Regions from separate parts of the Turicibacter sp. genome, predicted to be linked through region 1. Evidence: a T-box and tRNA genes for the amino acid it is inferred to sense, from the RefSeq annotation. Region 1 holds a T-box; the other holds one or more tRNA genes.

Region 1 (16,807 bases):
CGTGCTCGTATGGCAGCAAAACGTGCTCGTGAGATGGTTCGTCGTAAATCACCACTTGAGTCTTTAGGGTTCAAGAGTAAGTTAGCCGATTGCCAATCACGTGATGCTAATATTTCTGAGTTATTCATTGTCGAAGGGGACTCTGCCGGAGGATCTGCTAAACAAGGTCGAGATAATAAATTCCAGGCAATTTTACCTCTACGCGGGAAAGTTTTAAACGTTGAAAAAGCACGTATTGATAAAGTTTATGCAAATAATGAGATTAAAAGTATGATTCATGCGATTGGAACGGGTGTTGGAGATGAATTTGATATCGAGAAAGCTCGTTATCATAAAGTTGTTATCATGACCGATGCCGATGTCGATGGAGCTCATATTCGTACGTTATTATTAACGTTCTTCTATCGTTATATGAGACCATTAATCGAGAATGGATATGTTTATATTGCACAACCTCCTCTATTCAAAATCTCTCAAGGAAAACGAATTGAGTATGCTTATTCACAAGAAGAATTAGAAGCTGTTATGGAAACATTATCAGCAACACCTCGTCCTAATGTTCAACGTTACAAAGGGCTTGGAGAAATGAATGCTGAACAATTATGGGAAACAACAATGGATCCTGAAGTACGTACGTTATTACAAGTTACTCTTGATGATGCTGTTGAAGCCGATGAAATTTTTGATATGTTAATGGGTGATCGTGTAGAGCCACGTCGAGAATTTATAGATGCTAATGCTAAGTACGTAACAAATCTTGATTTCTAATTTGAAGCAACATCTATAAGGAGGAACGAAAATGTCTGGATATGATCAAGTTAAACCACATAACATAGCAAAAGAAATGAAAACTTCATTCATTGATTATGCAATGAGTGTTATTGTATCGCGTGCTTTACCGGATGTTCGTGACGGTTTAAAACCTGTACATCGTCGTATATTATATTCGATGAATGATTTAGGAATGCACAGTGATAAACCATATAAAAAGTCTGCCCGTATCGTCGGGGACGTAATTGCCAAGTACCATCCTCATGGGGACTCGTCTGTTTATGATGCCATGGTACGTATGGCACAAGATTTTAGTTATCGTTATCCTTTAGTTGACGGTCACGGAAACTTTGGTTCTATCGATGGTGACGGAGCAGCCGCAATGCGTTATACAGAAGCAAGAATGTCAAAACTTGCGATGGAAATGATGCGTGATATTAATAAAAATACGATTGATTTCCAACCTAACTTTGATGGTGAAGAACATGAGCCAGTTGTTCTACCAGCACGTTTTCCAAGTTTATTAGTTAATGGTACAACTGGGATTGCAGTAGGTATGGCTACCAATATTCCTCCACATAACTTAACAGAGGTGATTAACGCCTGTTTAGCTTATATGGAGAATCCAGAAATCGATGTTTTAGGATTAATGGAACATATTAAAGGGCCGGATTTACCAACAGGGGCTTTAATTTTAGGGACTAAAGGTATCCGTAACGCTTATGAAACTGGTAATGGTTCAATTATGATGCGTTCAAAATGTGAAATTATCGAAGGTCATGGTGGGAAATATTCAATTTTAGTAACTGAAATTCCTTACCAAGTTAACCGTGAACGTTTAATTGAAAAAATTGCTGAGTTAGTTAAGGAGAAACGTTTAGATGGAATTACAGATTTACGTAATGAGTCTAACCGTGAAGGAACTCGAATTGTTATTGAATTGCGTAAGGATGTTAATCCACAGGTTATGTTAAATAACTTATTCAAATTAACTCAATTACAAGTTTCTTACGGAATTAATATGTTAGCTCTTCAAGATGGGCAACCTAAAGTATTAAACTTAAAAGAGATTATTGCAGCGTATATCAAACATCAGGTAGAAGTTATTGTACGCCGTACGCAATTTGATTTAAATAAAGCAGAAGATCGTGCTCATATTTTAGAAGGATTCCGTATTGCGCTTGATCATATTGATCGTATTATTGCAATTATTCGTGGTTCTTCAAATGATGAGGAAGCATTAAATAACTTAATTTCAGAATTCTCATTCTCTGAACGTCAAGGTAAAGCAATTCTTGAGATGCGTTTACGTCGTTTAACAGGTTTAGAACGTGACAAAATTGAGGATGAATATCAAAATTTAGTGACTTTAATTGCTGATTTAAAAGATATTTTAGCTAATGAGTATCGTGTACATGGTATTATCCGCGATGAGTTAACAGAAGTAATGATTAAGCATGGTGATGATCGTCGTACTGAGATTGTTCGTGGTTCTGATTTTGATATTGAGGATGAAGATTTAATTCCAGAAGAACAAGTCATTATCACATTAACGAATAATGGATATATTAAACGCCAACCTATCTCAACATATCGTTCTCAAAACCGTGGAGGACGTGGTGTCCAAGGTATGGGAACTCATGATGATGATTATGTAAAAGAGTTGCTATCAACTTCTACGCATGATTATTTATTATTCTTCACGAATAAAGGTAAGGTATATCAGAAGAAAGCTTATACTATTCCAGAATATGGTAGAACAGCTAAAGGATTACCGATTGTCAATATTATTGAAATTGCACAAGATGAGGAAATTAGTGCGATTATTCCAGTTAAAGAGTTCAATGAGAATGAGTTCTTATTCTTTGCAACTCGTACCGGAGTCGTTAAACGTACAACGTTATCAGCATTTGGTAATATTAGAACAAATGGTTTAATTGCTTTATCATTGCGTGAAGATGATGAGTTAATTGGAGTCAGAAAAACAACTGGTTCAAATGATATTGTTATCGCATCAAGTGGTGGTAAATTAGTATGGTTTGAGGAAGATCAAGTTCGTTCAATGGGACGTACAGCTGCCGGAGTTCGAGGAATTAACCTTGAAGAGGGAGAAGTTGCAGTTGGAATGGAAATCGTAACTGAGGATCAAGAAATTTTAATTGTTTCTGAAAAAGGATTTGGAAAACGTACTCCAATTAGTGAATATCGTAAAACTAGCCGTGGTGGAAAAGGTGTTAAAACAATTAATATTACAGATAAAAATGGTTCATTAGTTGCAATGAAAACTGTAACAGGTGAAGAAGATTTATTAATTGTAACGAATAAAGGTATTATTATTCGTACACCGATTAGCCAAATTTCACAAACAGGACGTGCAACACAAGGAGTAACGTTAATTCGATTAACTGATGATCAATTTGTATCAAGTGTGGCACTTGTTGAACATGAAGAAGAGCATACAGAGGAATTAGCAACTGAAAAGGTTGAAAATACCGAAGCTTCAGAAATTTTATTAGAAGAAAAAGAATAAACAATAGGTCTTATGCGCATATAATTAAATTTAATGAGACATAATAATATAAACTAATGTACATATGTGATGTCAGAATTCATATCAATAGATAAACCTATAGAAGCAGTATTAAATGTAAAAAACTACTGCTTCTGATATAATATTGACAAAAAAAATGTATAGTGTTATATTACAAGTAAATAATAAAGCATTGATTAGGATTAGTAATTTTCTTTCTATAGCATAGAGAGTCAGTGGTTGGTGTAAACTGATGTATAGGAGATTAAGAATCAACCTAGGAGCGGAATGAAGAAAGTCATTGATGAGTATTTATTCACGGTATAACCGTTATCTTTGTAAGGGGTCTCTAAATTGTTCCACGTGGAACAAGAGGCAACTAGGGTGGCAACGCGGGTTAATCTCGTCCCTAATTCAGGGACGAGATTTTTTTATTTTCTTTTAAATCTTTGAACTGAAATGGGATGTTGATGATTGAATTGATGCTAAATCATATTAGGAGGAATTGACATGTTAGATTTAAAATTAGTACGTGAAGATTTACAAGGTACAATTAAACGTCTCGAAACACGTGGTGGTGATTTTAGCTATTTAAATAAAATTGCTGAATTAGATGAAAAACGTAAAGAAATCATCTTAGAAGTTGAACAATTAAAGTCTAAACGTAATGAAACTTCAAAATTAATTGGTCAATATAAACGTGAAAAAAAGGATGTAACTGAATTATTAAGCCAAATGGATGGTGTTGGTGAGACAGTTAAACAATTAGATGAGCAATTACGTGTGATTGATGAAGAAATTAAAAATATTTTATTAGGAACTCCAAATGTTCCATGTGGAACAATAGCTGTAGGTAAGGATGAAAATGATAATGTTGAAATCCGTAAATATGGAGAACCAACTAAATTTGATTTTGAACCAAAAGCTCACTGGGATTTAGTAACTGACTTAGATATCATTGATTTTGAACGTGCAGGAAAAATCACTGGTAGCCGTTTTGCAGTTTATAAAGGATTAGGAGCTCGTTTAGAGCGTGCTTTAATTAGCTTTATGTTAGATTTACATACTGGTGATCATGGATATACTGAAATTCTACCTCCAGTTATTGTTAATCGTGCAAGTATGACTGGAACAGGGCAATTACCAAAGTTCGAAGATGATGCATTTAAATTAGTAGATAGTGATTATTTCTTAATTCCAACTGCTGAAGTACCAGTTACTAACTTACATCGTGATGAAATTTTAAGTGCTGATCAATTACCAATTAAATATACAGCTTATAGCCCATGTTTCCGTGCTGAGGCAGGTTCTGCTGGACGTGATACTCGTGGTATTATCCGTCAACATCAATTCAATAAAGTTGAATTAGTGAAATTCGTTAAACCTGAAGATTCTTATCAAGAATTAGAAAGTTTAACTGCTAATGCTGAAAAAGTATTACAGTTATTAGGGTTACCTTACCGTGTTATCGAATTATGTACTGGAGATATCGGATTCTCTGCTGCTAAGACATATGATATCGAAGTATGGTTACCATCTTATAATGCATATAAAGAGATTTCTTCTTGTTCTAACTTTGAAGATTTCCAAGCACGTCGCGCAAATATTAAATTCCGTCGTGATGCTAAAGCTAAACCTGAGTTCGTTCATACGTTAAATGGTTCTGGTCTTGCTATTGGACGTACTGTTGCAGCAATTATTGAAAATTACCAACAAGCTGATGGAACAATTGTGATTCCAGAAGTTTTACGCCCATATATGCGTAATGCAGAAGTAATTAAATAATTTGTATCTTAGTCAGAGGAGTACTGTATAGTACTCCTTTTTAATTTGTATAAACGCATTATTAGACATGAAAGTGTTTTGACAGTGAGATTAGATTAAAGTAAAATATTAGTATAATATACCAACTGAAGATGAGAGTGATAAGATGAAAAAACGGGGAATGAGTATTATTCTTATCATATTGTGCTTTATACCACTTATATCTGCATATGCGGGGGATATAAGCCAGATTATTTATCGGGTTTATGTTAATGATCAGATGATAGGTGTTTTAAGTGATATTGCAATATATGAAGAATATGAGGAAAAGAAGATTGAATCTTATCTAAATCACTATAAATTAGAGGATTTAATTATTCCTGATAATGTTCGAATTGAACAAGAGGTAACATATATTCCGCATATTCCGAAAGATGAGGAAGTCATCAATTATATTGATGAAAATGTTAAGTTTAAAACAAAAGGATATTATGTTAAAGTTGGTTCAGCTAATATGTGCGTAAAGGATGTTACTGAAGTTGAAAAAGAGATTGAATCATTATTTCAGTTATATATTTCTGAATCTGATTTAAAGCGTGTAAAGGATACAAATTTAAAGATTGAACCTCTGATGACTGAAGGAGAACAGGTTATTGGAATTAAATTTAGTCCAAGTGTTGAGTATTCTAGTTCTATTTGTAATATTGATGATTTAGTTACTAAACAGGAGATTGGAAATCTGATTTTAACTGGCGAAAAAGATCCTGTTAAAGTAGGTATTTTAGAAAATGATAGTACAATTGAAACTTTGGCATCATTAAATGATTTGAAATATAATGATTTCAAATTATTAAATTATCGTGTTTTAAGTAACCAGGCGATACCTTATGTTGGGCAAAAATTTAATGTTACGCCGATGATGCAATCCGTCCAAATTCAGGTTGAAAAAGAAGTTGTAAAGCAAGAAGTGATTGAGTATATAACTGAGACGATAGAGGATCCAAATCTTCCTGTGGGGGAAACATATACAGAGCAGGAAGGGTATAATGGTATTAAGCTGACATCTTACAAGGAGTCCTATATTAATGGAGAACAGGTTTCTCAAGAAAAGTTGAGTGAAAAAGTACTAAATGAGGCTCAAAATCGTATTGTTGTAAAGGGAACGAAGGAAATTCCGAGTCGTGGGACAAAGGATTGGAAATGGCCAACATCACGATATACGATTAGCTGTGCTTATTTATGCTATAGTGGTCATTATGCTTTAGATATTTCGGCTTATGTGGGACAGCCTGTTTATGCAGCTGATAATGGGGTTATCGTTCAAGCTGGCTGGAACGGGGCTTATGGATATAGTATTTTGATTAATCATAACAATGGATATTATACTCGCTATGCTCATTTAAGTAAGGTTGATGTATCTGTTGGACAAGTTGTGGCAGGAGGGCAATTAATTGGAAAGGCTGGTAATACGGGGAATAGTACAGGTCCTCATCTTCATTTTGAGATACGGACCAATACTGGATCCCAACCGAGTTATGCACCTAATCCAATGAGTTTTTATTAAAAAAAGTAGGTAGGCTTTCAATAGCCTACTTACTTTTTTTTATTTTTGAGTGCTTCTATGTGTTACCACTGGATTAGAAGTTATAAATCATGTTAAAATGAATAATCAGATAAATATCAAGGTTAAGATATAGGTTTCTTTAGAGAAAAAGGTGATATGATGAGAATATGTGTATTATCGAGCGGAAGTGTCGGAAATGCGACGATTATTGAAACAGAAAATACAGCAATATTAATAGATAATGGTTTATCATTAAAAAAATTACAAGAATTGATTAAAAAAAGTGGATTTGACGAAAATAAAATTAAGCATATCTTTATTACACATGAGCATGGGGATCATATTAAAGGTGTTGGTGTTTGTACACGTAAATGGAAGTTAAATGTTTGTGCAACAGCTAAAACAATTGATGAGATGCATCGCAAGGCGATTATTAAGCCAGGTGTTGAGAAAACGACGATTTTAGAGAAGAATGAATGGGCTGAATTTGATGATTTAATGATTATGCCATTTAGAACATCTCACGATGCTGTTGATCCTGTTGGATATATGATTAAAAAGGATGAAAAAGTACTAGTTTATATTACTGATACAGGGTATATTACAGGTGATATTTTAAAGACTTTACATAATGCAGATGCTTATATTATGGAAACGAATCATAATGTGGAGATGTTACAGATGTGTAATCGTCCGTGGTCGTTAAAGCAACGTATTTTGGATGATTGTGGCCATTTATCGAATGAAGATTCTGCTTATGCTTTAAGTCAGTTAATCGGAGATAAAACAAGACATATTTATTTAGCACATTTAAGTCAGGATGCAAATTTACCAGATTTGGCAGAAATGACGGTACGCCATATTTTAAAAGAAGAAAATGTTGATATGAATAAATTAAATTTACATATGACTTATCCGATGAATCCATCAAAGGTGATTAAATTATAAGGAGGAATAATAAATGTATACTTGTTTAGAGCATGTTGAAGAAGCAATGGATCGTTATTTAGATGAATACGGTAAATTACCTATTTTAGTGGAAGTTGAGTTACCTGAAAAATGTCAGTTTTGTAATCATTCAGCGGTTTATAAAATTATCGAAGGAATGATGGCTGATGAGGAAGATTTCGAATAGGATTTAACGTATAAAATTCCCTGTTAATCAGGGAATTTCTTTATGAATTGGAGGATATGATATGAACATCACGATTATTTCAGTCGGAAAGATTAAGGAAAAGTATATTAAACTTGGAATTGATGAGTTTTCTAAACGTTTATCACGTTATTGTAAATTAACGATGATTGAGGTTCCAGATGAGAAAACACCTGATAATGCATCAGAGCGCGAGATGGAATTGATTAAGGATAAGGAAGGAAAGCAAATTCTTTCTAAGATTAAAGATAATATGTATGTAATTGCGATGGATTTACAAGGAGAAATGAAGACTTCTGAGCAATTTGCGAAACAGTTAAGTAATTTAGCTCTAAGTGGTGATAGCAATGTGGCGTTTATTATCGGAGGATCTCTTGGATTATCAGATGATGTTAAAAAACGTGCCAATTACAAACTTTGTTTTTCAAAAATGACTTTCCCACATCAGTTATTTAAATTAATTTTACTTGAGCAAATTTATCGCACGTACCGTATTAATAATAATGAACCGTATCACAAGTAGGTATGTATATGTTCACATATATAAAGGGGCGTAAATGCAATGGAAAAGATATATCGATTAGTAGATTCTAGCGGAAAAGAATATGAAAGTAAGGTGCCGGGAAACTTTGGTGGTCATAAAAGATTGAAAATATATGGTCGATTAGATTGTAAATCTGCAGCTAGATATATTGAAAAAGGACAGTATGTACAGCATAGAGTATTTTTTGCAAATGAGGAGATTGCCATCAAGGCTGGTTATAGACCGTGTGCGAAGTGTATGCCGGAAGAATATAAGGAGTGGAAAAATAGAAAATAGGGGGTAAATATGAAGGTTGAATTTTTAAAGGCAGCAGAAGCTGATTTTGATGAGGTAGTTGATTTTGCAAACTATGTATTTAGTCATGATGGAGGCAAGACTGATTTTCCAAGTTTGTTACCTAAGTTATATAAGAAAGATTATCAGATGATGGAATATCACTATCTTGTAAAGGAAAATGGAAAGATAAAGGCTTTAGTAGGGGCATTTCCGATGGAGCTTAGTGTTTTAGGTCAGACGTTAAAGGTTTTTGGTATCGGTACGGTGTCTGTTCATCCTTATTCACGAGGATGTGGGTATATGAAGCAGTTAATGAATATGGCGTTAGGAGATATGAAAGAACAAGGATTCCATTTGAGTTGTTTAGGGGGAAAAAGACAACGTTATGAACATTTTGGATATACGCCTTGTGGGCAAAAACTTTCTTTTACGTTAAATAATGAAAATATTAAATATAGACTAAATCATTATGTTAATGAAAATCTTATTTTTAAGGGAGTAACTGATGATATAGAACAGGCCTACGAGCTTTATAATAAAGCACAGTTTAAGGTTACTCGAGAAAAATCAGTTTTTTTAGATTGGTTAAGGTCTTGGGATTTTAATGTTTATTTTGTTTATGAGTGTAATCATTTTATTGGTTATGTTGTTGTGAACAAAGAAAATACTTATATTAGTGAGTTAGTTGTTAAGAATGATGAGGATTATATTCGTGTTTTAGCAACTTATATTCATAACAATAAGGCGGATTTCGTGAATTTTGAGTTGCCTGTTTGGGAGAAACAAAAGATAAAACAGTTAACTCAGGTTGCAGAAGATGTCACGCTCCATCACGCTTATCAGTTTAATGTGTTGAATTATGAAGAGATTATTGCACAGTTGTTACATTTTAAAGCCAGTTATGCTGATTTGATCGATGGGGTGTTAAGTTTTGAAGTTTTAGATTACGGTATGTTTGTCATTTCGGTAGAAAATGGAGAGGTAACGGTTAGTAAGTTTGAGGGAGAGTGTGATGTGTTGCTTAGCCATATTGAGGCGATGCAGCTATTCTTTTCACCTTTTGGACAGCATTTGGTCGATGATGAGTTATTCAATCATTTGATCCATTCCTGGTTCCCAGCACCTTTATTTATGCCGACGCAAGATAAGGTTTAAAAATATAGTTTTCGTTATCATAAATTTTCTAGGAAAAAAATAAATATATAATGAGACTAGATTCAGATTTTGAGTCTAGTTTTTTGATTATAAATGGATAAATAAAGATTAAGTAGAAAATTTATCCTTTAATGTTGTAAAATTAAATTGATAGGATTATCGGAATCTAATGATTTAATATAGGGGGGAATTTATGACTGAATTAATGATAATTAGTGGGATTGTATTAATTATCTGTATCACTTCGAGTAAAGTATTGTATAAGTTTGGGGTGCCGATGCTACTTATATTTATGGTACTCGGGATGCTATTTGGATCAGATGGACCTGTTGGAATTTATTTTGATGATTATGAATTAACGAGTCAGTTATGTTCTTTGGCATTAGTTTTTATTATGTTTTATGGAGGATTCGGAACCAAGTGGAAGATGGCTAAACCGGTAGCTGTCCCATCTATCATGATGTCTACACTCGGAGTCATGATGACTGCGGGGTTGACCGGTTTGTTTTGTCATTTTGTTATAAAAACAACGTTATTAGAAGGCTTATTAATTGGTGCTGTGGTTTCTTCTACTGACGCGGCATCGGTCTTTGCTGTATTGAGGGCGCAACGTTTAAATTTAAAGGGATCTTTAGCCTCACTTTTAGAAATTGAAAGTGGAAGTAATGACCCAATAGCGTACATGATGACAGTTTTGATTCTTACGATGATGAAAAGTTCTAGTAGCCTTACCATTGGAACGGTATTAGGTAGTGTTTTAACACAAGTTTTAATAGGTGGAATTATCGGAGTTATTAGTGCGAAGGGAACGGTTTATCTATTACGACGATCGAAGTTTGAGATAGAAGGTTTTTATACCATTTTTGTTACAGCAATCGCCATTCTTTCGTATGCATTAAGTGAGTATCTAGGTGGAAATGGATATTTAAGCGTCTATATAGCCGGAATAATTATTGGGAATAGTGTTATTCCTCGTAAGAAAAGTATGTTTCACTTTTTTGATGGAATCTCTTGGATTATGCAAATTGCATTATTTTTTATGTTAGGTTTATTGTCTTTTCCATCTAAATTACCGTATGTGAGTGGGAAGGCAGTTGCTATTTCGTTGTTTATGATATTAGTTGCTCGTCCATTAGCCACGTTTACCATTCTTAGCCCTTTTAAATTTACAATGAAGGAAAAGTTGTTTATCTCGTGGGTAGGATTAAGGGGGGCAGCATCGGTTGTCTTTGCGATTATTGCTATAACTTTTGGAGTTATGATAGAAAATGATATCTTCCATATTATCTTTTTCATTGCTTTATTTTCTGTTTCGATTCAAGGAACACTTATCCCTAAAGTGGCTACTTTGCTAGGATTAGTTGAAACGGAAGATGAACACCAAGTATTGAAGACTTTCACAGATTATACAGGAGACATTAATACAGATTTATTAGAGGTTACAATCAAAAAAGACAGTCCGTGGCTGAATAAAACAATTATGGATGCAAATATTCCGGAAGAAATCTTGATTGTAATGATAAAGCGTGGAGATAAAATATTAGTTCCAAAAGGTGCGACTGTGTTAGAAGAAGGCGATATTTTAGTTTTAAGTGGAAATGGAATCAAAAGTTTATTAGAAGGTTAATTATGATTACATCAAACAGTCTTATTCATTGAGTTAAATGTTTAAGACTGTTTTTATATTGAGATAGAGTTGATGAATGATGATTTTTAGTTATAGGCCTCATTATCTTATTAAGGAAAGTGTTATTAATGAGTGTAATATGAGGTAAAGTATAATGAGATATAGAAATTAGGAGGTTATGGTTATGGCTAGAGGCGTTTTAGTAACGGGTGGCGCTCATGGTATTGGAAAGCAGATTTGTTTGGATTTTTTATCATTAGGTGATTTTGTTTGTTTTATAGATATTGATGAGGAAAAATCATGTTAATTTGAAAAAAGTCATCCAAATTTATTTTTATGGTGATGTGGCAAATTCAGCAACTTTGAGGGAGTTCGTAGAGTTTGCAATAAAGAAATTAGGTCGAATAGATGTGTTAGTTAATAATGCCTGTCGTGGAAATAATGGAATTTTATCTGATTTAGATTATGACGGCTTTGATTATGTGTTAGCAGTGGGGTTAAAGGCCCCTTATGAACTAAGTCGTTTGTGTAAGGAAGAGCTTAAAAAGAATCGAGGTCATATTATTAATATTGCTTCTTCAAGAGCCTTTCAATCGGAGCCGGATACAGAGGCCTATGCCAGTGCAAAAGGAGGAATTGTGGCGTTAACTCACGCTTTAGCTATTTCTTTAGGACCAGATGTATTAGTAAATTGTATTGCCCCTGGTTGGATTAATGTGATGGATGAAGTGACGTATAGTAAAACGGATGAGATGGCCATTCCAGCAGGAAAAGTTGGCAACCCAAAAGATATTTCGAGTATGGTAATCTATTTAACTAATCAGACATTTATGACAGGAGAAACGATTACGATTGATGGAGGAATGAATAAGCGAATGATTTATCATGGAGATTGGAATTGGCAATATAATAGTTAAAAGAAGACATTAATGCTCATTCTTTATTAAGATTTAATTTTTAGGTAGCGGTACAAAGAGATTGGAATTAAGATGATGATAGGAGGGGATGGTTATGCAATATAAATTAGTGGAAAATTATAAAGATGATGAAAAACTCGTTAAAAGTTTTAATGAGTTAACCGAGAAAACCTTTGGATTTAATTTTATAGAATGGCAAAATAATGGTTTTTGGACAGAAAAATATATACCTTATTCCTTAGTTAACAATAATCAGATAATCGCAAATGTTTCGGTTAATTTAATGGATTTTATGCTTGATGGTGTCAAAAAGCACTACATTCAGCTGGGAACGGTTATGACGGATGAAAATTATCGTAGACAGGGTCTTTGCCGTTATCTGATGGAGCATGTGATTAAGGAATATCAGCACAAAGTAGATGGCATCTATTTGTTTGGAAATGATAGTGTCATTCATTTTTACCCGAAATTTGGTTTTGTTGAAAGTAAAGAATATCAATATATAAAAAGTATTTGTTCAACCTCTAGTCAAGAAGTTGAACAAATCGATATGTCAATTCAATCAAATCGTGATTGTTTTTTAAATATTGTAAAAAATAGTACGATTAATGAACGTTTTACAACAGATAATTGGGGATTGATTGCTGTTTATTTGTTATTTGGGCAACCTGTCTATTATTTGGCAAAAGAAGAGGCATATATTCTTGCAAATGTTGAAAAAGAAAAACTTTTTATTCATCAAATAGTTACTAAGCATGAAGTTAATTTAGAGTCTATCATTCATGCTTTTGGAAGTGAAATTCAAGAAGTTAGACTTGGATTTACGCCTGTTAAATCTTCAGGATATGAAGTTAAAGAAGTTGAGGAAGATGACTGTACCTTGTTTATTTTAGGTAAAGATTTAAAAGAGATAGAAAAGAAAAAGCTTATGTTTCCAACGTTATCACATGCTTAAATGATAAAAAAATCTCGTAGAATGAGGATCTACGAGATTTTTTTATGTTAAAGGACTCCTGAAAATAGTCTTGAGAGAGATTCTTTTATTTTTACAATAGTGCTTCTATTTTTGTAGTCAGTTAAGGTTAATTCTGTTGATTTTAAGATATCGGCTTCAAACTGATTTTTTTGTTGTTTAGCAATCTCTTCTGAGTAAATGATAGCATTGACTTCAAAGTTTAACTCAAAGCTTCTTGTATCCATATTTGCAGTTCCAACGGAGCAAACTTCGTCGTCGATAACCACTGTTTTAGCATGTAGGAAGGCATCTTTATCGTAATGATAGATTTTTACGCCGTAATTTAATACTTCTCCAGCATATCCAAGATTTGCCCAGTAAACGAATGGATGATCACCTTTCCCAGGAATCATCACTCTTACATCTACACCTGAGATTGCGGCTAATTTTAGGCTATCTGCAATACTTTTATCGATAATTAAGTAAGGAGATTGAATGTAAATATATTTTTTAGCACGTTGAATCATTTTTAAGTAAGATAGCTTAATTTCATGCTTATTTCCTGTATTTGGTCCACTGGATACGATTTGCATTCCAATATTTTGATTATTTTGCGTTAAATCAGGCAAGACTGGATGAAGGGAAATATCTTCTTTGGTCGCATATCGCCAGTCTGCTAAAAAGCGTAAATTTAAATCTTTTACAGAAGATCCTGTAAATTTTATATGAGTGTCTCGCCAGTATCCAAATTTAGCGTCTTTTCCTAAGTATTCATCCCCAACATTGAAACCACCAATGTATCCAATACGACGATCAATGACAACAATTTTACGATGATTTCTAAAGTTCATGTTTATATTAATCAAGCGTAGCCAGGCTGGGAAAAATTCACCAACTTTCCCTCCAACAGCAATTAAATCTCGAAGTTTTTCTTTAGTGAGGGAGCGGCTTCCAACTGAGTCATAAAGGAATCGAACTTCGACGCCGGATTTGGCTTTTTCGATTAAGATATCGAGGATTTTATTTCCGATTTCGTCTCGTCTAAAGATGTAAAACTGGATGTTGATACTTTTTTGAGCTTTTTTTAGGTTTTCGAGTAGAGAATCGAAAAATTGTTGACCGTCAGAAAATAATTCGACTTCGTTATCGTTTCTAAATGGACAGTATTCGAGATTTTCGATTGCCATAATCATATTAGAGGCAGGCAAATCTGAGATGTTTGTTTGTGCTACTTGTTGTTTATATTTTTCAAAGATTTTGAGTTCTGATTCTTTTACATTAAATATTTTAGAGTTATTGATTCGTCGACCGATCATTAAAAAGACGATAAATCCAAGTAGAGGAGCGATATATAAAATTAATGTCCAAGCAATAATACTATTTGCAGATCGTTTTTCTTTAAAAACCATATACATGATGGTGACTAAGTTGATAAGATGGATTAAGATAGAAAAAAATTGAAACATGGTAATCTCCTTTCGGATTAGCTTAAAGAGGCTATTAATGATAGTTTATGTGATATGAACTAACTTTATCAAAAGAAGAATTATTTTTAAAGAGGAGGAAGAAATTTTGACAAAGTATATTGATTTAAGTTATGAAATTGAACATCAAATGGCGGTTTATCCAGGGGATGACGAGCTCAAATTGTATCGTCATCGATTTTTAAATCGCGATTATTACAATGATACAAAATTAGAAACAGGAATGCACGTTGGAACTCATATTGATGCACCAAGTCATCTACTAAATAAAGATCGTTTTATTTGCGATTATCCTGTTGAAAAATTTATTGGAAATGGCTGTTTATTAGATGTTCGAAATGAAGAAATTATTAAACTAAAGGATGAGTATTTGGATAAAGTTCAAGAAGGTGACATTGTATTGTTATATACGGGATATGATGAGTTTTTTGGAACAGATAAATATTTTGAAAATCATCCAATCGTTGATGAAAAATTAGCACAATTTTTCGTAGACCGAGGTGTTAAATTAATAGGAATCGATATGCCATCACCCGATCAGTATCCGTTTAAAGTGCATCATAAATTATTAGAAAATGATATTTTAATTATTGAAAATCTTCGAAATTTAAAAAAATTAGAGGGAGTTAAGAGGTTTGAAGTCATGGCTTTTCCGTTAAATATTCGCGCTGAGGCTTCATTAACGAGGGTTGTAGCAAGGATAAATTAAAAAAGCTATCTCACGTGAGATAGCTTTTTTAATTTAATCTGTTACAATGACCTCTTTCTTTTTGACCACGAAGAAAGCAATGATTAATCCGATAAATGTTAAAGCACCAATGGATGCAAAAGCAATATTCATACCGTATACTTGCGATTCAAGTGGATTTGTTGAAGATGAAGTCAAACTGGCTTTACTCATGATGGTAATGATGATTGAGGTTCCGATAGAACCTGCTACTTGACGTAATGTATTATTAGCAGCATTACCATGCGCATATAAATCACGATGTAATGAGTTTAATCCTGACGTTGTTAATGGCATTGTAAGCATGGCAATTCCTAGCATTCTTAATGCGTAGACAACGATCACATATGTTTTGGTTGTATCTGGAGTTAAGAATGAGAGTCCAAATGTTCCAAGTGTTAGGATAGTCAGTCCGATTAATGCTAGATAGCGAGCGCCGTATTTATCGAATATTTTTCCGGTAATCGGGTTCATAACTCCCATGATGATAGCACCTGGCATAAGGGCAAGTCCTGTGTCAAAAGCGGAGTATCCTTTGATATTTTCTAGGTACATGGGTAAGATCAATTCGGATGAAATGAGTCCTGCATAAGTAATCATGACAATAATAGTAGAGAAGATAAAGGTTTTGCTTTTAAAGACAGTTAAGTTTAGGATGGGGTCTTTCATTGTTAATTGACGCCAAATAAATAATATTAAGAATAAAGCACCTATTAATAGTGGAAGGTAAACTAATTTATCCGTCCAATCATAGTTTCCAGCATTACTGAATCCGTATAGTAGAGCTCCAAATCCTATTGTAGAGGCTATAAATGAGAAAAAATCCATGGATACATTTTTACCACCCGTTACATTTTTAGTAAGAAGAAGGCGAGGATAATATCGATGATCGCGAATGGAATTGGAATATAAAAGAGATATCTCCAAGGATAGCTATTGATAATCCAGCCTGATAGTGTTGGGCCAACTGCAGGAGCAAAAGCAAGGACGATTCCGACGATTCCCATGGCAAATCCACGGCTTTTTATGGGAAAGATTAGCATAAATACGGTTTGCATTAGGGGGACGGTAACACCTCCTGCTAAACCTTGTATAAATCTAGCGGTTAATAGCACTTCAAAGTTTGTGGCAAAAGCTCCAATTATGGTTCCAATGGTAAAGAGGGACATTGAAGTTAAAAATAGTGTTTTAGTTTTAAATCGGTTAATAAGAAAGGCTGTAAAAGGAATAACGATTCCTAGAGCAAGCATGTATCCTGTACTGAGCCATTGAACAGTTGAGACACTGACGTTTAATTCTTTCATGATATCAGGCAGTGCAACGTTCATGAAGGTGCTATT
Region 2 (16,807 bases), on a different contig from region 1:
TTAATTTAAGTGATAACGGCGACCTTTTAATGCGTATAATACTTCTTCTGCAATATTTGTGACGTGGTCCCCTGCACGTTCGATATACTTATTAATTAGAATAGCATAAGCTGTTCCGAATACTTTGCCATCAACAACTTGGATATGTGTAATTAAAGAAGCTAATAGTTCTTGATAGATTTCATCTACTTGTTTATCCATATCAGCTGCTTCTTTAACTTTTGTTTTATCTTCTGTTCTTAATCCTTCGATGACAAGTTTTAACATATTAATTACAATTTCTAACATTTTTACTAACTTATCTACATTTTTCTGATAATGCTCAATTGATTCATTCTGTTTAATTAAGATGATGTATTCAGCTAGGTTTTTCGTATAGTCTGCAATACGTTCATACTCATTGGCTAATCGCATAATCATTAAGATTTTACGTAAATCACTAGCGACTGGTTGTTGACGAACAATTAAAATTGTTGCTTCTTCTTGAATTTCTTCTTGTAAGTCATCAATGTTTTGGTCGCTTTTTATAATTTGTAAAGCAATTTCAACATCTAATGTTTTTAAAGCATTTAATGTGTTTTGGTATGCTTCTACTGTTAGTGATGAAAGTTTGCTAATTTCACCAAGTAGAGCATCATAATCTGATTCTAACTTTGTTTTTTTCATTCCATGTCACCCTCTTTTTTATCCGAAACGTCCTGTAATATAGTCTTCAGTACGCTTGTCTTTTGGATTTGTAAAGATTTTATCTGTATCATCAAACTCAATTAGTTCTCCCATTAGGAAGAAAGCAGTTTTATCAGAGATACGAGCCGCTTGTTGCATTGAGTGTGTTACGATAACGATTGTATATTTCTCTTTTAGTTCTTCCATTAATTCTTCAACTTTTTGAGTTGCAATTGGATCAAGTGCTGATGTTGGTTCGTCCATCAGAATAACTTCTGGTTCCATTGCAATGGCACGAGCAATACATAAACGTTGTTGTTGTCCACCTGATAATCCTAATGCTGATTTATTTAAACGATCTTTTACTTCATCCCATAATGCAGCACCACGTAATGATTTTTCAACAATTTCTTCTAATTTCTTTTTATCTTTAATCCCTTGGCAGCGTGGTCCGTAAGCAATGTTATCAAAAATACTCATTGGAAATGGATTTGGTTTTTGGAATACCATTCCAACGCGTGTTCTTAATTTCATCACATCGATATCAGAATAGATATCCTCCCCGTCTAATTTTACAGATCCAGTAATTTTAACTGTTTCAATTAAGTCATTCATACGATTTAAGGTACGTAAAAACGTTGACTTTCCACACCCTGAAGGTCCAATAAATGCAGTTACTTTACGTTCTGGAATTTCGATATTGATATGATGGAGAGCCTGGAAGCTTCCATAAAATAAGTTTAAATCATTAACCTGAAATTTGTTTGACATCTTCGTCACTCTCCTAGTAATTTGCCTTACTGAATTTTCTTGAAATTAGTCGTGAAACTAAATTTAATGTGAATACGATCACTAAAATGACAATTCCAATTGCAGCCGCCATCTGAATATTACCTGATTCTTTTACTTCCACATAAGCACGGACTGTTAATGAAGTTCCTGTTTCAAATAATGATAATGTCCCACTGCTTGGATTAACCGGTAATTTTGCAAATGTTCCAATTGTAAATAATAAGGCTGCTGATTCCCCGATTGTACGTCCGATTGATAAGATAACTCCGACCAAGATACCAGGAATAGCACTTGGTAATACAACTTTTGATAGTGTTTGAATTTTGTTAGCTCCAAGTCCATAGGAAGCTTCACGGTAACTCATCGGCACTGATTTTAAAGCCTCTTCCGTCGTTCTCATCATCGTTGGCAATAAAAGAATCATCAATGTTAATCCACCCGATAAAATAGACATTCCTAATTTAAAGGTATTAACGAAGATCAACATCCCAAAAAGTCCAAATACGACTGATGGAATTCCTGAAAGAACTTCTGTTGCAAAACGAATCATGTTAACAAGTTTACCTGGTTTAGCGTACTCAACCATGTAAATTGCAGCTAAAATTCCGATTGGTGCAGCAAATAATAAAGCAACTGCGATTAGCATTAAAGTTGAAACAATCATTGGGAATATTCCGCCACCTGGTGATGTTACTTTTAACATTAATTCATTGCTGCTGTTTAGTGTATTGATAATATCTTCTGCCGGTGTATTAGCTTTAATTTTTAAATTTCCACCGTCTCCATTGATTTGTGATAATTCATATCCTACTTTGACTGGGAATGCTTCATCAGCGTTATTGATTGCATGTTTTACTGGAGAAGCATCATCTACATAGACGATTTCATACCCTTCTTCTGTCTGTTCAATAGCAATACCTAAATTTTCAGAGAAATATTCATCACTTGAAAGGTTTGTTGGTGCTATAAATGTTTTATCTGTCACCACATTTACATATTGTGTCTGTGATTCATAATCGTTAGTTAAGAAATCCCAACTAATTAAAGACCATCCATTTGAGAAAATAAAGTAAACGATTGAAACTAAAAGTCCCACCGATACTGCTGCAGATAACCAAATTAATCCGTTTAATAAGTTATCTTTTACTTTACGACTAACCATTAACGGTCACCTGCCTTTGCTTGAATTCTAGATAATACTAGATTGATAATCATGATAAAGATAAATAAGATAACAGCTGTTGAGAATAACATTTGTTCATGAAGTTCTGCTGCATATCCCTGTTCTAATGCAATATTTGTTGTTAATAGACGAACACGATCGAAAATTGTTTGTGGAATGCCTGATTCCGGATTTCCCGCTACTAAGATAACAGCCATTGTTTCCCCAATCGCGCGCCCTACTCCAAGAATGACCCCTGTTAAAATTCCTGATTTGGCAGCAGGTAAGATGACTTTGAAAATAGTTTGCATTTTTGAGGCTCCAAGCGCAAGAGATCCTTCTTTATAACTAGACGGAACTGCTCTAATAGCTGTTTCAACAACGGCAACAATTGTTGGCAAAATCATAATTGTTAAAACGATAATAACAGCTAATAATGAATCCCCTGTTGGATAAGGAGAAATTGATTTAACCATGGGTGTAATGACAGCAAACCCAAAGACCCCATATAATACAGACGGAATGGCAGCTAATAATTCCACCGCAGGACGCACGATGTTTGCTAACCATTTTGGCGCAACTTCTGCAATAAAAATTGAAGTTAATAAAGCAATTGGAACTCCAATAACGATAGCACCTAATGTGGCTACAATCGAGCTAACAATCATATATCCAATTCCATAATCCCCTATTTTAGGCTTCCACTGTAAGCCGGTGATAAAGTCGATAAAGTTATAGGTTCCGAATTTATTATTTGGGAAAAATGGAGCCAACCCTTTACCAAAAATAAAGATAATAATTAATGCAACACTGATGACCGCAAATAGCGCAGCTACTAGGAATACGATATGAAAGAATCGTTCTAGAAAGACGCGTTTACGATTAATAGCCATATCCTTTTTCAATCTCAACACCTCATTTTTAAATTTAAAAAGCTGAATCGAGCGCTTAGCTCATCGTAGAAATGAAGAGAAAGTGATCGAAGTGGTTTTTGCTCCAATCAACTTTATCGAATTTCATAGAGGAGCTGCTCGATGAAGCTAGATTACACCAAAAGCTGAGATAAACGTTTAACCCCGAACAAAAATGAAGAAAAAACGAAAGGAGTGTTTTTTTACTCCTGTAGATTTTTTCGAATTTTGTGGAGGAGTGGTTCATCGAAGCTAGATTACACAAAAAGCTGAGAATAGCGATTTTTCACTACTCTAAATATAAATTACTCTCAGTTATACGTCGTTATTGTAGCATCCTTTATATAAAAAATTAGCTTTCTTAACAGAAAGTTAACGGTTGTTAACAAAAACTTAACAATTCTAAAACATCCCTATATTATGTTTTAAAAAAAAGAAGAACATAGTTATAAAAAAGCGAAAAACAGCGGTTAACCTTCTCGTAAAAGTCGTACTCGATTGTCGATGACATGTTTTTGTCAACGTACAATTGAGCGACTTTATAGAGAGATTGCTGTTTGGAGCTAGATTACACAAAAAAGCTGAAGCGAGCGCTTAGCTCATCGTAGAAATGAAGAGAAAGTGATCGAAGCGGTCTGGGCTCCAATCAACTTTATCGAATTTCATAGAGGAGCTGCTCGATAAAGATACGTTACCTAAATGGATTTACAATTGTTTTGATACTAAAAATACAAATATTTCTTTTCATTAAATTTATATCTATTTAAAAGCATAAAAAAAACGAGACTCTCGTTGTCTCGTTTTTTTGTTGTTATTTTACTTCATTCCAGTCAGTAATTTTTCCTGTGTATACTTCTCGAATTTGTTCTAGTGTGATATCGTTTGTTGAGTTTTCTTTATTAACAACAACTGCGATTCCATCCATACATAATGTTGAGTATGCTAAACCACTTTCGATTTCTGATTCTTTTAATTCACGAGATGCGAATCCTAATGTGTAAGTTCCATCTTGTGCATTTTTAACACCTGTTCCAGATCCTGTTCCATCATAAGTGTAAGTTACTTTTGGGAATAATGCTGTGAATTCATCCGCTGCAGCTTTTACTGCTTTTTCAGTTGAGGTTGATCCACCTAATGTCATATTTCCTGTTAAGTTATCATATTTAGACATATCAAAATCTTCTGCATTGGCAGTATCAACAATTGTTCCCGTTGACTCTAAGACTTCTAATCCATCTTTTGAAGCTAAGAAGTCGATGAATGCACGTTCAACATCTGTTAGGTTTTCATCCTTATATACCATCATAAATGGACGAGACACACCGTAAGTTCCTTCTAATACATTGGCAGCTGTTGGTTCAACTCCATCAACTGTTAATCCTTTTAATTCTGATGCTTTTTCTTCTAATGTTACGAATGATACGTATCCGATTGCTGATTCGTTTCCAGCTACATATGTTGCAACTACACCGTTTCCATCTTTGATTGTTGCATTACTAGTCATTGGATCTTCACCGTCTACGTTAAATCCGATAATTTCTTCGAATGCGCTACGAGTCCCTGAACCTTCTTCACGGCTCACAACATCGATGACACCTAGGCTTGTTGTTTCAGTATTAGAACCTTCTGTTGATGTTTGCGGCTGTTCTGATGTTTCAGTTTTTGATCCACATGCAGCTAGTGAAAAAGTTAAAGCTGCCGCCGCCATAATAGACATTAATTTCTTCATTATGTTCATTCCTCCATTTTTTAAATCTGTTTCCTTATGTTGTTATTGTAATATAAATCTGTTTTAGAAATATTAATTTTCTGTTAAGAAACGGTTAAGATAAAATTAACTAATGTAGAAACAGAAGTCTGGTATATATTTTTTAATTAGTCATTCTTGGTCCTGCTAAGATTTTTAAAAATCTATCTCAATTACAAGGGATTATCTAGTTTTATTCTGTATCTAACCATGTTCTTCATGCATAAAAAAAGAAGTAGTTTATTTTAAACTACTTCTTTTTCTTAGGTAAAGAAACGGTAAATGTTGTTCCTACATTTAGTTCACTGTTAACCATTATACGGCCTTTATGTGCTTCAATAATAGACTGAACAATCGATAATCCAAGTCCAGTCCCCCCTGTATGACGAGATCTTGCTCTATCCACACGATAAAATCGTTCAAAAATATGAGGTAAATCTGCGCTTGGAATCCCGATGCCTTGATCAATAACTTGAATTTGATAATATTCCCCTACTGCTTTGGCTTTAACAGTAATCGTTGTATTTTCACCTGAATAATGAATAGCATTTGTTAACAAATTAAGAAAACAATGTTTAAGTTGAATGTAATCTCCTTCTATTTGATATTGCTCCGGTGCTTCAAGTTTAATTTTTTGGTGTTTTAACTTCGCAACATTTAAAGGTTGAACAATACAATCGGTCAACAATTCATTTAAACAAAATACTTCAGTTTTCATTTTAATCTGATCAAATTCATATCGATTAATCAATAATAAATCTTTAACAAGTTGTTCCATTCGATTATTCTCATCTGAAATCATCGTTAAAAATTCATCTAATGCCGCCGGGTCATTTTTCGCTCCATTTAATAGAATTTCTGTACATCCCTTAATTGCACTAATTGGAGTTTTTAATTCATGAGAAACATTTCCGAAAAATTCTTTTTGAAGATTTTGATATTTTTGAAGATCAGTAATATCATGAAAAATAATAACCGATCCATTAAAATCATCATGTTCGTTGTAAATTGGATTAGCAGTAGAAATATAAAATTTTTGATCAATTTCTAATGTTTTTTTTCGTGTTGTTTCACAAATTAATGCATCTTCTAATACTTTACGAAGTTCTGGTTGTTTAACTTCATTAAACGAAACAGTTTTTAATGCGGATAAATCAACCCATTTTTTGAATCGATTATTGGCATACTCAAGTTCACCACTAATGTTTAAAATAACCATCGGATCCTCAATGCTATTTGTAATAATACTAATAATTTGCATATTTCGACGATTTCGATATTCCTGTTGTTGAATAAATCGCATCAACTTATTATATTTAATTCCTAAAACCTCTTGCTGTTCAATCACAAGAGGCGCAACCATACTCCATTTTTTTTGAGACTGAATACTTTCAGCTACTTTATCATATTTTCTTAGTTGCTCTAAATATTTCATAGCTCGGCGATATTGCATAAACATTAGGATCAATAGCACTAATAAAAAAACAACTGTCACTGGAAAACTTGGTTCACTATGAACATTAACTATGAGTAAGGTAATAAAAACAATGAAGAGGGCCAGTAATTCGTGGCGACTACTAATCATGGACTTCATCCTCTAGCATATAGCCAATTCCACGAATCGTTTTAATTTTAATTCCATAATCTTTTAATTTTTCACGAATCTTAAAAATGTGAACGTCAACGATTCGCGTATCCCCATCGTATTCAAATCCCCATAGGCGATCAAGTAACACATCCCGAGACATGGCTTGCCCTTTATGTTGAATTAAAAACTCTAACAATTCATATTCTTTCAACGTAAAATCGATAACTTGCCCATTTACTAATACTTCAAAGCGACTATTATCTAATTTAATACTTCCGTATCCTAAATAATTTTTATTTTTTTCACTAGATAAGACTTCTTTACGGCGAATAATGGCTTTAATTTTTGAAACCACTTCTCTTGATGAGAATGGTTTTGTCATATAATCATCTGCTCCAAAATCAAGTCCTGATACACGGTCCAATTCATCATCACGTGCTGAAAGCATGACGATGTACGTTGAAATATTTTGGGCTCGTAACTCTTTACAAACTGCAAATCCATCTTTTTTAGGCAACATGATATCGAGTAAAATGACATCATAATCATTAACCAGCGCCTTTTTTAATCCTTCCTCACCATCACTAGCTAAGTCAACTAAAAAACCTGATTGTGTTAAATCGTATTGTAAAATTCGTTGAATAGAAAACTCATCCTCAACAACCAATATTCTCTTGCTCATGTATTCAACCCTCCAAAACCATCTAATTATGCTCATTTTATCATATTTAAATCTTTGGGTTTGTTAAAATTCTGTTAAGGAATAAAAAAAACTCCCCTTTGGTACCCTTACCCACATAAAACTAATTGCTTAAGGCTGCTACATTCCTGTCCTGACCTGGTTCACAACGTCCTATTGAATAAGGGTACCAAAAGAGAGTTTCAATTGATACACATTTAGTATATCAATTTGAAGTCTCATTGTCAACACGCTGCTGCTTTTTTTTCTGGCGTAAATTTCTGAAAAAATCTGACAAAAGTTGTCCACATTCTTCTTCTAAAACACCGGATACTAGCTCACAACGATGATTAAATTTCGACTCATCAAGTAAATTATAAATAGTTCCGCAGCATCCACCTTTAGGATCATGGGCTCCGAATACCACGGTTGGAATTCGCGATTGTACGATTGCACCTGCACACATTGGACAAGGTTCAAGTGTAACATATAGTGTACAATCTTCAAGACGCCAGGAACCAACCATTTCATTAGCCTTTGCAATAGCAATCATTTCAGCATGGGCATTTGAAAGTTGACTTGTTTCTCGCAAGTTATAACCTCTAGCGATGATTTCTCCATCTTTGACGATAACAGCTCCAATAGGAACTTCACCAAGGTTTTGCGCTTTTTTAGCTTCTTCTATTGCTGCTTGCATATATGTTATGTGCTTCATAAGTCACCACCTTGTTAGTTTATTCTTTTCTTAACGACTTTATTCTCTTTAGATAATCTTTAATCAAAGTCATTAAATTTTTTCGTACAAAAATGAATGATTCTCATCTATTCTATGATAAAATATTACTGTTATCAAGACTAAATCTTAAGAAAGTCTGAGGTGAGGATGATGGTTAAAACGTTCATGATTAACGTTGAAAATTTAAAAACGGATGAGGATGTTAAAAAAATCGAGAGTTATTTTGAAACAAATTTAGATGGGGTTGAAAAATTAGATATTAATCTTTCTCTTAAACTAGTATCAGTTCGTTACAACGATAGTATCGGTTCGCCAAAATATATTTTAGATGCATTTAATCGTTTAGGATACACAGTTCGATAATTCGAACTTCTTTTTTTTATCGTAGCAGGAGTGACAGATATGAAGAACAAACCTTATTTTATAGCCATTGAAGGTCCTATCGGAATTGGGAAAACCTCTTTAGCGACCTTACTTTCAAAGCATTATAATTATCATCTTTTAAAAGAAATTGTTTATGAAAATCCTTTTTTAGATAAATTTTATGATGATATTGATTCTTGGGCATTTCAAACAGAAATGTTTTTCTTAACGAATCGTTATAAACAGTTAACAGATATTCAAAAAGATTTTTTAGATAATCAGAAATCTGTTGTATCTGATTATCATTTATTTAAAAATGTGATTTTTAGTAAGATGACGCTCGACGTTAATAATTTTAATAAGTATCAAAAAATTTATCATATTCTAGAGGAAGATCTTCCTAAGCCAAATGTTATTATTATTGTAAATGCGACGCTTGAAACGATTATGAAGCGTATTAAAATGAGAAACCGTCATTTTGAACAAAATATTGATCCCAATTATCTTCAGACTTTAATCGATTCTTATCATGAATATACAGCATTGTTAAAAGAAAATCATGAGGAAATTAAGGTTATTGAACTGAATGGTGATGAGCTTGATTATGTAAATAATCCAAAGCACTTACAACAAGTTATCAAGAAAATCGATGAAATGATTGGTCAGGAGGATTAAGAATGTACGAGGCATGTGAAAAATACGGAATTCCACGCGATGCGATTATTACGATTGCAGGAACTGTTGGAGTTGGTAAATCAACGTTAACAAAAAAATTAGCAGAAACTCTAGATTTTAGAACTTCTTTTGAAAAGGTAGATGGAAACCCTTATCTTGAAAAGTATTACCAAGATTTTAATCGTTGGTCTTTCCACTTACAAATTTATTTTTTAGCAGAGCGTTTTAAGGAACAAAAAAGAATGTTTCAATACGGTGGTGGATTTATTCAGGACCGTTCAATTTATGAAGATACTGCAATTTTTGCTCAAATGAATTACGATAATGGGAGTATGAGTAAGGAAGATTTCGATACTTATAACTCATTATTTAACGATATGGTGATGACTCCGTACTTTCCTCATCCTAATTTAATTATTTACCTTGAAGGAGATATCGATGAAATTGTAGGACGTATTGGAACACGTGGACGCCAAATGGAAATCGATACACCTGTTGAATATTGGTACAACCTACACCGTCGTTACGAAGACTGGATTGAAAACTTTACATCCGCACCAGTCCTTCGTCTAAATATTAATGAATACGACCTCGTAAACGACGAAAAATCAATCGACTACATCCTAGCAAAAATCGGAAGAGTATTAAACACAAAAAGCTGAAAGAGGCGATTAACATCCGCTGAAATTTGATGAGAGTCCGTAGTGGCATAGCCACAAGTGACTATCGAGAATTTGCCAGGATGTTGCCCCTTGAAGCTAGATTACACAAAAAGCTGAAAGAGGCGATTAACATCCGCTGAAATTTGATGAGAGTCCGTAGTGGCGTAGCCACAAGTGACTATCGAGAATTTGCCAGGATGTTGCCCCTTGAAGCTAGATTACACAAAAAGTTGAAAGAGGCGATTAACATCCGCTGAAATTTGATGAGAGTCCGTAGTGGCATAGCCACAAGTGACTATCGAAAAATTACCAGGATGTTGCCCCTTGAAGCTAGATTACACAAAAAGCTGAAAGAGGCGATTAACATCCGCTGAAATTTGATGAGAGTTCGTTGTGGTGTAGCCACAAGTGACTATCGAAAATTTACCAGGATGTTGCCCCTTGAAGCTAGATTACACAAACCTACATTGATTATTTCTAATTCTCACATTCATTCAAATAGAAATATTAATAATTTAGAATAAAATGCTCTAAAAATTCGCAAGCTCAGTTAGAGAGATTTAAAAGGCTAAGAGTTACCTAAATAAATAAAAAAAGGAGTTGATTCTACTTTGAATCGACTCCTTTTTTTGTGATTTGTTTAATGCGTTCAAATGTTTCAGGACTGATAACATGTTCAATACGACAAGCATCTTTATCAGCCAGATCTTCATCGATATTTAAGGTCATCATTAAAAATTCTTTTATTAAGCAATGGCGTTCAAAAATTTCTGTTGCTTTTTGATGTCCAGATTGTGTGAGTTTAATTTGTCCACTCTTCTCTATTGTAATAAGCTCTGCATTTTTTAAAATTCCCATTGCACGGCTAATACTCGCTTTTGAAAAGTTGAGTTCATTCGCAATATCTATAGAGCGTACAACCCCATTTCTTTGTTCGAGAATTAAAATGGTTTCTAAGTAGTTTTCTCCTGACTCTTGTAGCTTCATAGGTATCCCCTTTTTCATTTTATAATCATGATATAAATATAGTTAATCTTAACATATTGAGGTCATTTAATTCAACTTTGATACTTTTTTCTCAAAATTGAATTGACATCATTATCCAAACATGGCATACTACTATTATCAGTTAGCAAAAGCTAACTTGTTTTTTTCACGCGAGTTAGCATAGACTTACTTAAAGAGGGGGACTTATGATGCCACTTACGATGGCGGATATTGGAACACAATTATTGATTAAAAAGATTAATGGTCGTGATGATACGAAGCGATTTTTAGAAAGTTTAGGTTTTGTAACAGGAAGTCAGGTTATGGTTATCTCTAAGTTTGGTGGGAATTTCATTGTTAATGTAAAAGATACACGCGTTGCAATCGATGAATCGATGGCTAAACGTATTTTTGTTTAAGGGGGATGAAATAATGAGAACATTAAAATCAGCTACAATTGGTGAAACCGTCAAAGTTTTAAAGTTTAATGGTGAAGGTGCAACGAAGCGTCGTCTTATGGATATGGGAATTACAAAAGGAACGTCTATTTATGTTCGTAAAGTTGCCCCACTTGGTGATCCAATCGAGGTAACGGTTCGTGGGTATGAGCTATCCCTTAGAAAATCTGATGCTGAAAATATTTTAATTGATTAATTTTTTTATAACGCAGTTAGTTTAGGCTAACTAATATAGGGGGACTAATGATGAGTTTAACTGTTGCACTTATAGGAAATCCAAACTGTGGGAAAACAACTACATTTAATGCTTTAACAGGAAGTAATCAATATGTTGGAAATTGGCCTGGAGTTACGGTTGAGAAAAAAGAAGGTCGTTTAAAAGGTCATAAAGATGTTACTATTGTTGATTTACCGGGAATCTATTCTTTATCACCTTATTCGCCTGAAGAAATTATTACACGAGAATTTTTAATTCATGAAAAACCAGATGTTGTTTTAAATATTGTGGATGCTTCTAATATTGAACGTAATCTTTACTTAACCACACAATTAATCGAATGTGGAATACCAGTAGTTATTGCATTAAATATGATGGACATTGTTGAAAAAAATGGGACAAAAATTAATATCAAAGCTCTTTCTAATCATCTAAACTGTCCTATTATACAAATGTCAGCTTTAAAAAACAAAGGATTAAAAGAATTAGTCAAGGCAGTCATTGAATCAAAATATTCTACGGTTACTTTAAAGCCGATTTTCAACCATAATGTTGAAGCAATTATCGATAATATTACGAATTTAATTAAAGCTCAGGTTAAACCATTTCAATCACGTTGGTATGCAATTAAGTTATTTGAGCGTGATCAAAAAGTTTTGAATTCCTTAAATTTAACTCAGTCAATTACAATGGAAATCGAATCAATGCTTGTATCATGCGAAGATTTGCTTGATGATGATAGCGAAAGTATTATTACGAATGGGCGTTATGATTTTATCGGGAATATTGTGAGTAAATGCGTGAAAAAAAATAATCATTCTACTTTAACACCATCAGATAAGATTGATCAAATTTTGACAAATCGTTGGCTGGCACTTCCCATATTCGCATTGATTATGTGGGGAATTTACTATATTGCGATTACCTCTGTCGGTTCGATTGCAACGGATTGGATTAATGACACGTTCTTTGGAGAGATTGTTCAGGGAAATGTAGCAACTTTCCTAGAAAGTATTAATACGGCTGATTGGTTAACAGGCCTAATTGTAGATGGAATTATTGGTGGGGTCGGGGCCGTGTTAGGATTTGTTCCTCAAATCATGATTTTATTCTTCTTAATCGCGATTTTAGAAGATTGTGGATATATGGCGCGTGTTGCCTTCATTATGGATCGTGTCTTTAGAAAATTTGGTCTATCTGGAAAATCATTTATTCCAATGTTAATTGGTTCTGGTTGTAGTGTACCTGCTGTTATGGCGAGTCGTACAATTGAAAATGAAAAAGATCGTAAGATGACGATTATGTTAACACCATTTATTCCTTGTGGTGCTAAGTTACCCGTGTTCGCCCTAATGGCAGGTGCTTTCTTCCCTACCATGTCTTGGGTTGCACCTTCAATGTATTTCTTAGGAATTACAATGGTTATTATTTCAGGTATCTTATTAAAACGTACTCGTTTATTTGCAGGAGATGCAGCTCCATTTATTATGGAGTTACCCGCTTATCACTTCCCTAGTATTAAAGGCTTATTTATCCACATGTGGGATCGTGCTAAGGCATTTATCTATAAAGCCGGAACTATTATCTTTGTAGCCTCTGGTTTAGTTTGGTTCTTACAATCATTTAACTGGTCGCTTGAAATGGTTGATGCCAGTGAAAGTATTTTAGCTTCAATCGGACGTATTATTGCTCCTATCTTCACTCCATTAGGGTTTGGAAATTGGCAAGCTGCTGTTGCAACATTGACTGGATTCTTAGCAAAAGAAAATGTGGTTGCAACATTCGGTGTCTTATTCGGATTAGGTGAAGAGATGAATGAGGAGTCAGTTGAATTACTTGGCACAATCCACTCATTATTCACTCCATTAAGTGCTTATGCATTTATGGCATTTACTTTACTTGCTGCGCCATGTTTTGCAGCAATTGGAGCTATTAAACGTGAAATGGCATCTTGGAAGTGGACATTAATCGCGATTGGCTACCAAACTGGTTTAGCTTACGTAGTTGCCTTCCTAATCTATCAAGTCGGAACAATCATTATCAATCATAACATCTCACCTTCAACTATTATCATTTCACTAATCGTTTTACTAGCACTGGGATTTGCTATCAGTAAGATTCGCCGTGATCATAAAGAAAGTAGTTGTGGATGTGGATGCTCAGGATGTAAATCCATTAATAAATGTTCTAAATAATCTAAATTTGGTTAATAGCTAAAGATAAAAACACGATAACCTCCCAAACTTTTATCTGTATATTCTATCTGATAGCTTTAACAATATATAAAAAGAGAACTCGAAACGAAGCCTGAGTTCTCTTTTCTTTTTACTTTATATAACTGTGAGTTTTAAAAATAAAAAAAAGCCGCACATTCCTGTGCGACGTTATGTCAATTTATGGCGGAGGAAGAGGGATTCGAACCCCCGCTACGCTCTCACGTACTGTCGGTTTTCAAGACCGATCCCTTCAGCCGGACTTGGGTATTCCTCCGTATCAACAAAATTAATTATACATGACTCAAAACCTATTGTCAACAAAAGTTAATAATTTTTTTATTTTTTTTACTTCTAAATGATCTAATTCCTCATCTATAAACAACACATAGATTATACATATAAAAATTTCCTTCGTCTTTAATGATTCTATTTGCATAGAACCATTTGACGTAAGATTTGTTTCACTCAGTTTCGCTGAGCTTAACCACTCGATTCAGCCTTTTAGATATCTCTAACTGAGCTTGCGAAGTTTTAGAGTATCTTATCCTGTGTCACTAATGATTCTATCCGAGAATAGGAGGATTAGAATCATTAGTGACACAGGGTTTGTGTAATCTAGCTTCATCGAGCAGCTCCTCTATGAAATTTGATAAACTTGATTGGAGCAAAAAACGCTCCTGTCACTTTCTCTTCATTTCTACGATCTTCTAACCGCTTGTCTCAGCCTTTTTATTTATTTCTTAAATTTAGTGGATCTGGTAAATCTCTTACTTCATGGCAGTGACGACAACGTGGTTCGTATGCTTCTTTTGCCCCAACTTGGATGATTGGATCATGGTATGAAGCTGGTTGTCCATTAATTAGACGTTGTGAACGCGTAGCTGGTGCACCACAAACGCTACAAATTGATGTTAGTTTTGTTACGAATTCTGATTTTGTTAGTAGAATTGGCATTGTTCCGAATGGTTCCCCGCGGAAGTCTTTATCTAATCCTGCTACAATAACTCGAATTCCACGATCCGCTAGGTATTCTACTACGTCTACTACATTTTCTTCAAAAAATTGCACTTCATCGATTGCCACAGCATATGTTTTATCTGTGATGTGGTCTAAAATTTGAATCGGATGTTCAATTGGAATAGACGGCATTTTTAATCCACTATGTGATACCACTTCATCTTCACTATAACGATTATCAATAACCGGTTTAAATAAACAATATGGACGACGAGCAAAATCTAATCGTTTTAAACGACGAATTAATTCCTCTGTTTTACCTGCATACATACTCCCACAAATAGCTTCAACCCAACCCTCTTGACGGAAATCATACATTCTAAAAACCACCTTTCATCCTTCTGCATAATCAAACAAATTTAGTTGAATTTTGACACCCAACTAAAGCAACCTGATAATTATAACAGATATATATTTTAGGATTCAAGATAGATGCAAAAATGAAATTTTTTTCAGTAAAAACAAAAAAAGAGGAATTTCCTCTTTTTAATTTTATCCAATTTTTACCCGATGTTCATTCGGATTTAAACAAACTTTTGCTCCCATAGGAAGTGTTAAAAGGGGACTACAATGCCCGCTTTCAATCCCATAAGCAACTGGCTTCCCAAGCCCTTTTAACATTTTTTTTAATAATTTAGCTGAAGCCTTCTTATCAAAAACATTAAAATCACCAATCATGATTCCCGCTGCATCTTCAAGTTTGCCACTGTATTTGAGTTGAGTTAACAGTCGATCAATTGCATAAACCGGCTCATTCACTTCCTCAATAAATAAAATCTTATCCTTCGTATCAATCTCATAAGGTGTTCCAAGCGTCGAGCAAATGATTGTAAGATTTCCACCAACTAATATTCCCTCCACTGAATCTTTGGTATCATCATAGTAAGAAATATCCGTTAATTCTACAGGTTTAGCTTCTATTATCACATGCTTAGCACTTTGTAGAGTCACCTCATCCTTTAACATCAAGTCTTTCAACATCGGACCATGATAAGTAATTAGATTATGACATTGATTTAAGTAAATATGTAGATAGGTAATATCGCTATATCCTACAAATGGTTTTGGATATTTTGAAAATTTAAAATTCTTCAAATATGGGATGATTCGATTACAGCCATAACCACCTCGCATGCACAAAATCGCATCAACCTCATCATCAGCAAACATCATAATCAAATCCTCTGCTCGTCGACGATCTGACATGCCAGCTAGGTATCCTTTTCTTTCATAACAACTCGGTGCAACCACTACATCAAATCCCAATTCTTTTAACGTCGCTTCCCCCTTAAAAACTGTTTCTACTTCTAGGGGCCCCGCTAATGCTACAATTCCTATTTTTCCTCCTGGTAACAAGGCTTTTGGTTGAATCATCCCCATCCATCTCTCTTTCTTAGTTTTGTAATAGTTTAAGAGTTGATAAAACTTGTAAGCAAACCCCTACTTTAATTGCTTCCTCATCAATATCAAACGTATTTTCGTGTAATGTTGCCTCAATTCCTTTTTTCTTATTTGAAGTTCCTAAACTGTAAAAACAAGATGGAACAGCCTGTGAAAAATATGCGAAATCTTCCACTCCAAGACTTGGATGGTCAAAGATAACAATATTCGTCTCACCTAATAAATCAGTGGCGACTTCTTTTACTTCATCAACTATGTAATTATCATTAATTAATGGCGCATACCCTTCTTCAATTTCAACGAAGGCGTTCCCCCCATAAGCTTTACCTGTACTTTCAACGACTTCCACAATTCGTTTTTTCATAAAAGTTCTTGTTTCAAGATCGAGTGTTCTTAGCGTCCCTCTAATGGTTACGTCATTACACACAATATTTCCTGCACTACCACCTTCAATCATTCCAAGGCTAATGACCGCAGAATTAAATGGGGATAAGTTACGACTTACAATTGTCTGTAGTGCTAAAATAATA

Evidence for each region. A T-box is a leader RNA that pairs with one kind of tRNA and senses whether it is charged. The one in region 1 lies ahead of serS (serine--tRNA ligase), so its partner is inferred to be a tRNA-Ser.
Region 2: it has a tRNA-Ser gene. The T-box ahead of serS (serine--tRNA ligase) is inferred to sense a tRNA for this amino acid. The anticodon was not compared.

Annotation. Positions count from the first base shown of each region.
Region 1 is NZ_JAGAVR010000104.1:15,301-32,107, forward strand. It holds gene gyrB (DNA topoisomerase (ATP-hydrolyzing) subunit B) at 1-768, shown strand, start outside; gene gyrA (DNA gyrase subunit A) at 800-3,301, shown strand; T-box leader at 3,486-3,715, shown strand; gene serS (serine--tRNA ligase) at 3,812-5,086, shown strand; gene J6D32_RS10975 (peptidoglycan DD-metalloendopeptidase family protein) at 5,232-6,629, shown strand; gene J6D32_RS10980 (MBL fold metallo-hydrolase) at 6,789-7,577, shown strand; gene J6D32_RS10985 (CxxH/CxxC protein) at 7,591-7,764, shown strand; gene rlmH (23S rRNA (pseudouridine(1915)-N(3))-methyltransferase RlmH) at 7,826-8,305, shown strand; gene J6D32_RS10995 (Ada metal-binding domain-containing protein) at 8,345-8,602, shown strand; gene J6D32_RS11000 (GNAT family N-acetyltransferase) at 8,612-9,757, shown strand; gene J6D32_RS11005 (potassium/proton antiporter) at 9,951-11,384, shown strand; gene J6D32_RS11010 (hypothetical protein) at 11,569-11,691, shown strand; gene J6D32_RS11015 (SDR family oxidoreductase) at 11,693-12,301, shown strand; gene J6D32_RS11020 (GNAT family N-acetyltransferase) at 12,396-13,256, shown strand; gene cls (cardiolipin synthase) at 13,304-14,722, opposite strand; gene J6D32_RS11030 (cyclase family protein) at 14,829-15,449, shown strand; gene J6D32_RS11035 (MFS transporter) at 15,483-16,295, opposite strand; gene J6D32_RS11040 (MFS transporter) at 16,316-16,807, opposite strand, start outside.
Region 2 is NZ_JAGAVR010000025.1:8,324-25,130, forward strand. It holds gene phoU (phosphate signaling complex protein PhoU) at 1-666, opposite strand; gene pstB (phosphate ABC transporter ATP-binding protein PstB) at 685-1,437, opposite strand; gene pstA (phosphate ABC transporter permease PstA) at 1,451-2,620, opposite strand; gene pstC (phosphate ABC transporter permease subunit PstC) at 2,620-3,525, opposite strand; gene J6D32_RS04110 (substrate-binding domain-containing protein) at 4,343-5,260, opposite strand; gene J6D32_RS04115 (sensor histidine kinase) at 5,529-6,863, opposite strand; gene J6D32_RS04120 (response regulator transcription factor) at 6,856-7,548, opposite strand; RNA gene ffs (signal recognition particle sRNA small type) at 7,644-7,739, opposite strand; gene tadA (tRNA adenosine(34) deaminase TadA) at 7,772-8,260, opposite strand; gene J6D32_RS04135 (heavy-metal-associated domain-containing protein) at 8,432-8,644, shown strand; gene J6D32_RS04140 (deoxynucleoside kinase) at 8,684-9,319, shown strand; gene J6D32_RS04145 (deoxynucleoside kinase) at 9,322-9,981, shown strand; gene J6D32_RS04150 (metal-dependent transcriptional regulator) at 10,588-10,968, opposite strand; gene J6D32_RS04155 (FeoA family protein) at 11,178-11,387, shown strand; gene J6D32_RS04160 (FeoA family protein) at 11,401-11,622, shown strand; gene feoB (ferrous iron transport protein B) at 11,670-13,838, shown strand; tRNA gene J6D32_RS04170 (tRNA-Ser) at 14,041-14,133, opposite strand; gene J6D32_RS04175 (thymidine kinase) at 14,589-15,194, opposite strand; gene J6D32_RS04180 (S66 peptidase family protein) at 15,369-16,250, opposite strand; gene J6D32_RS04185 (M20 metallopeptidase family protein) at 16,270-16,807, opposite strand, start outside.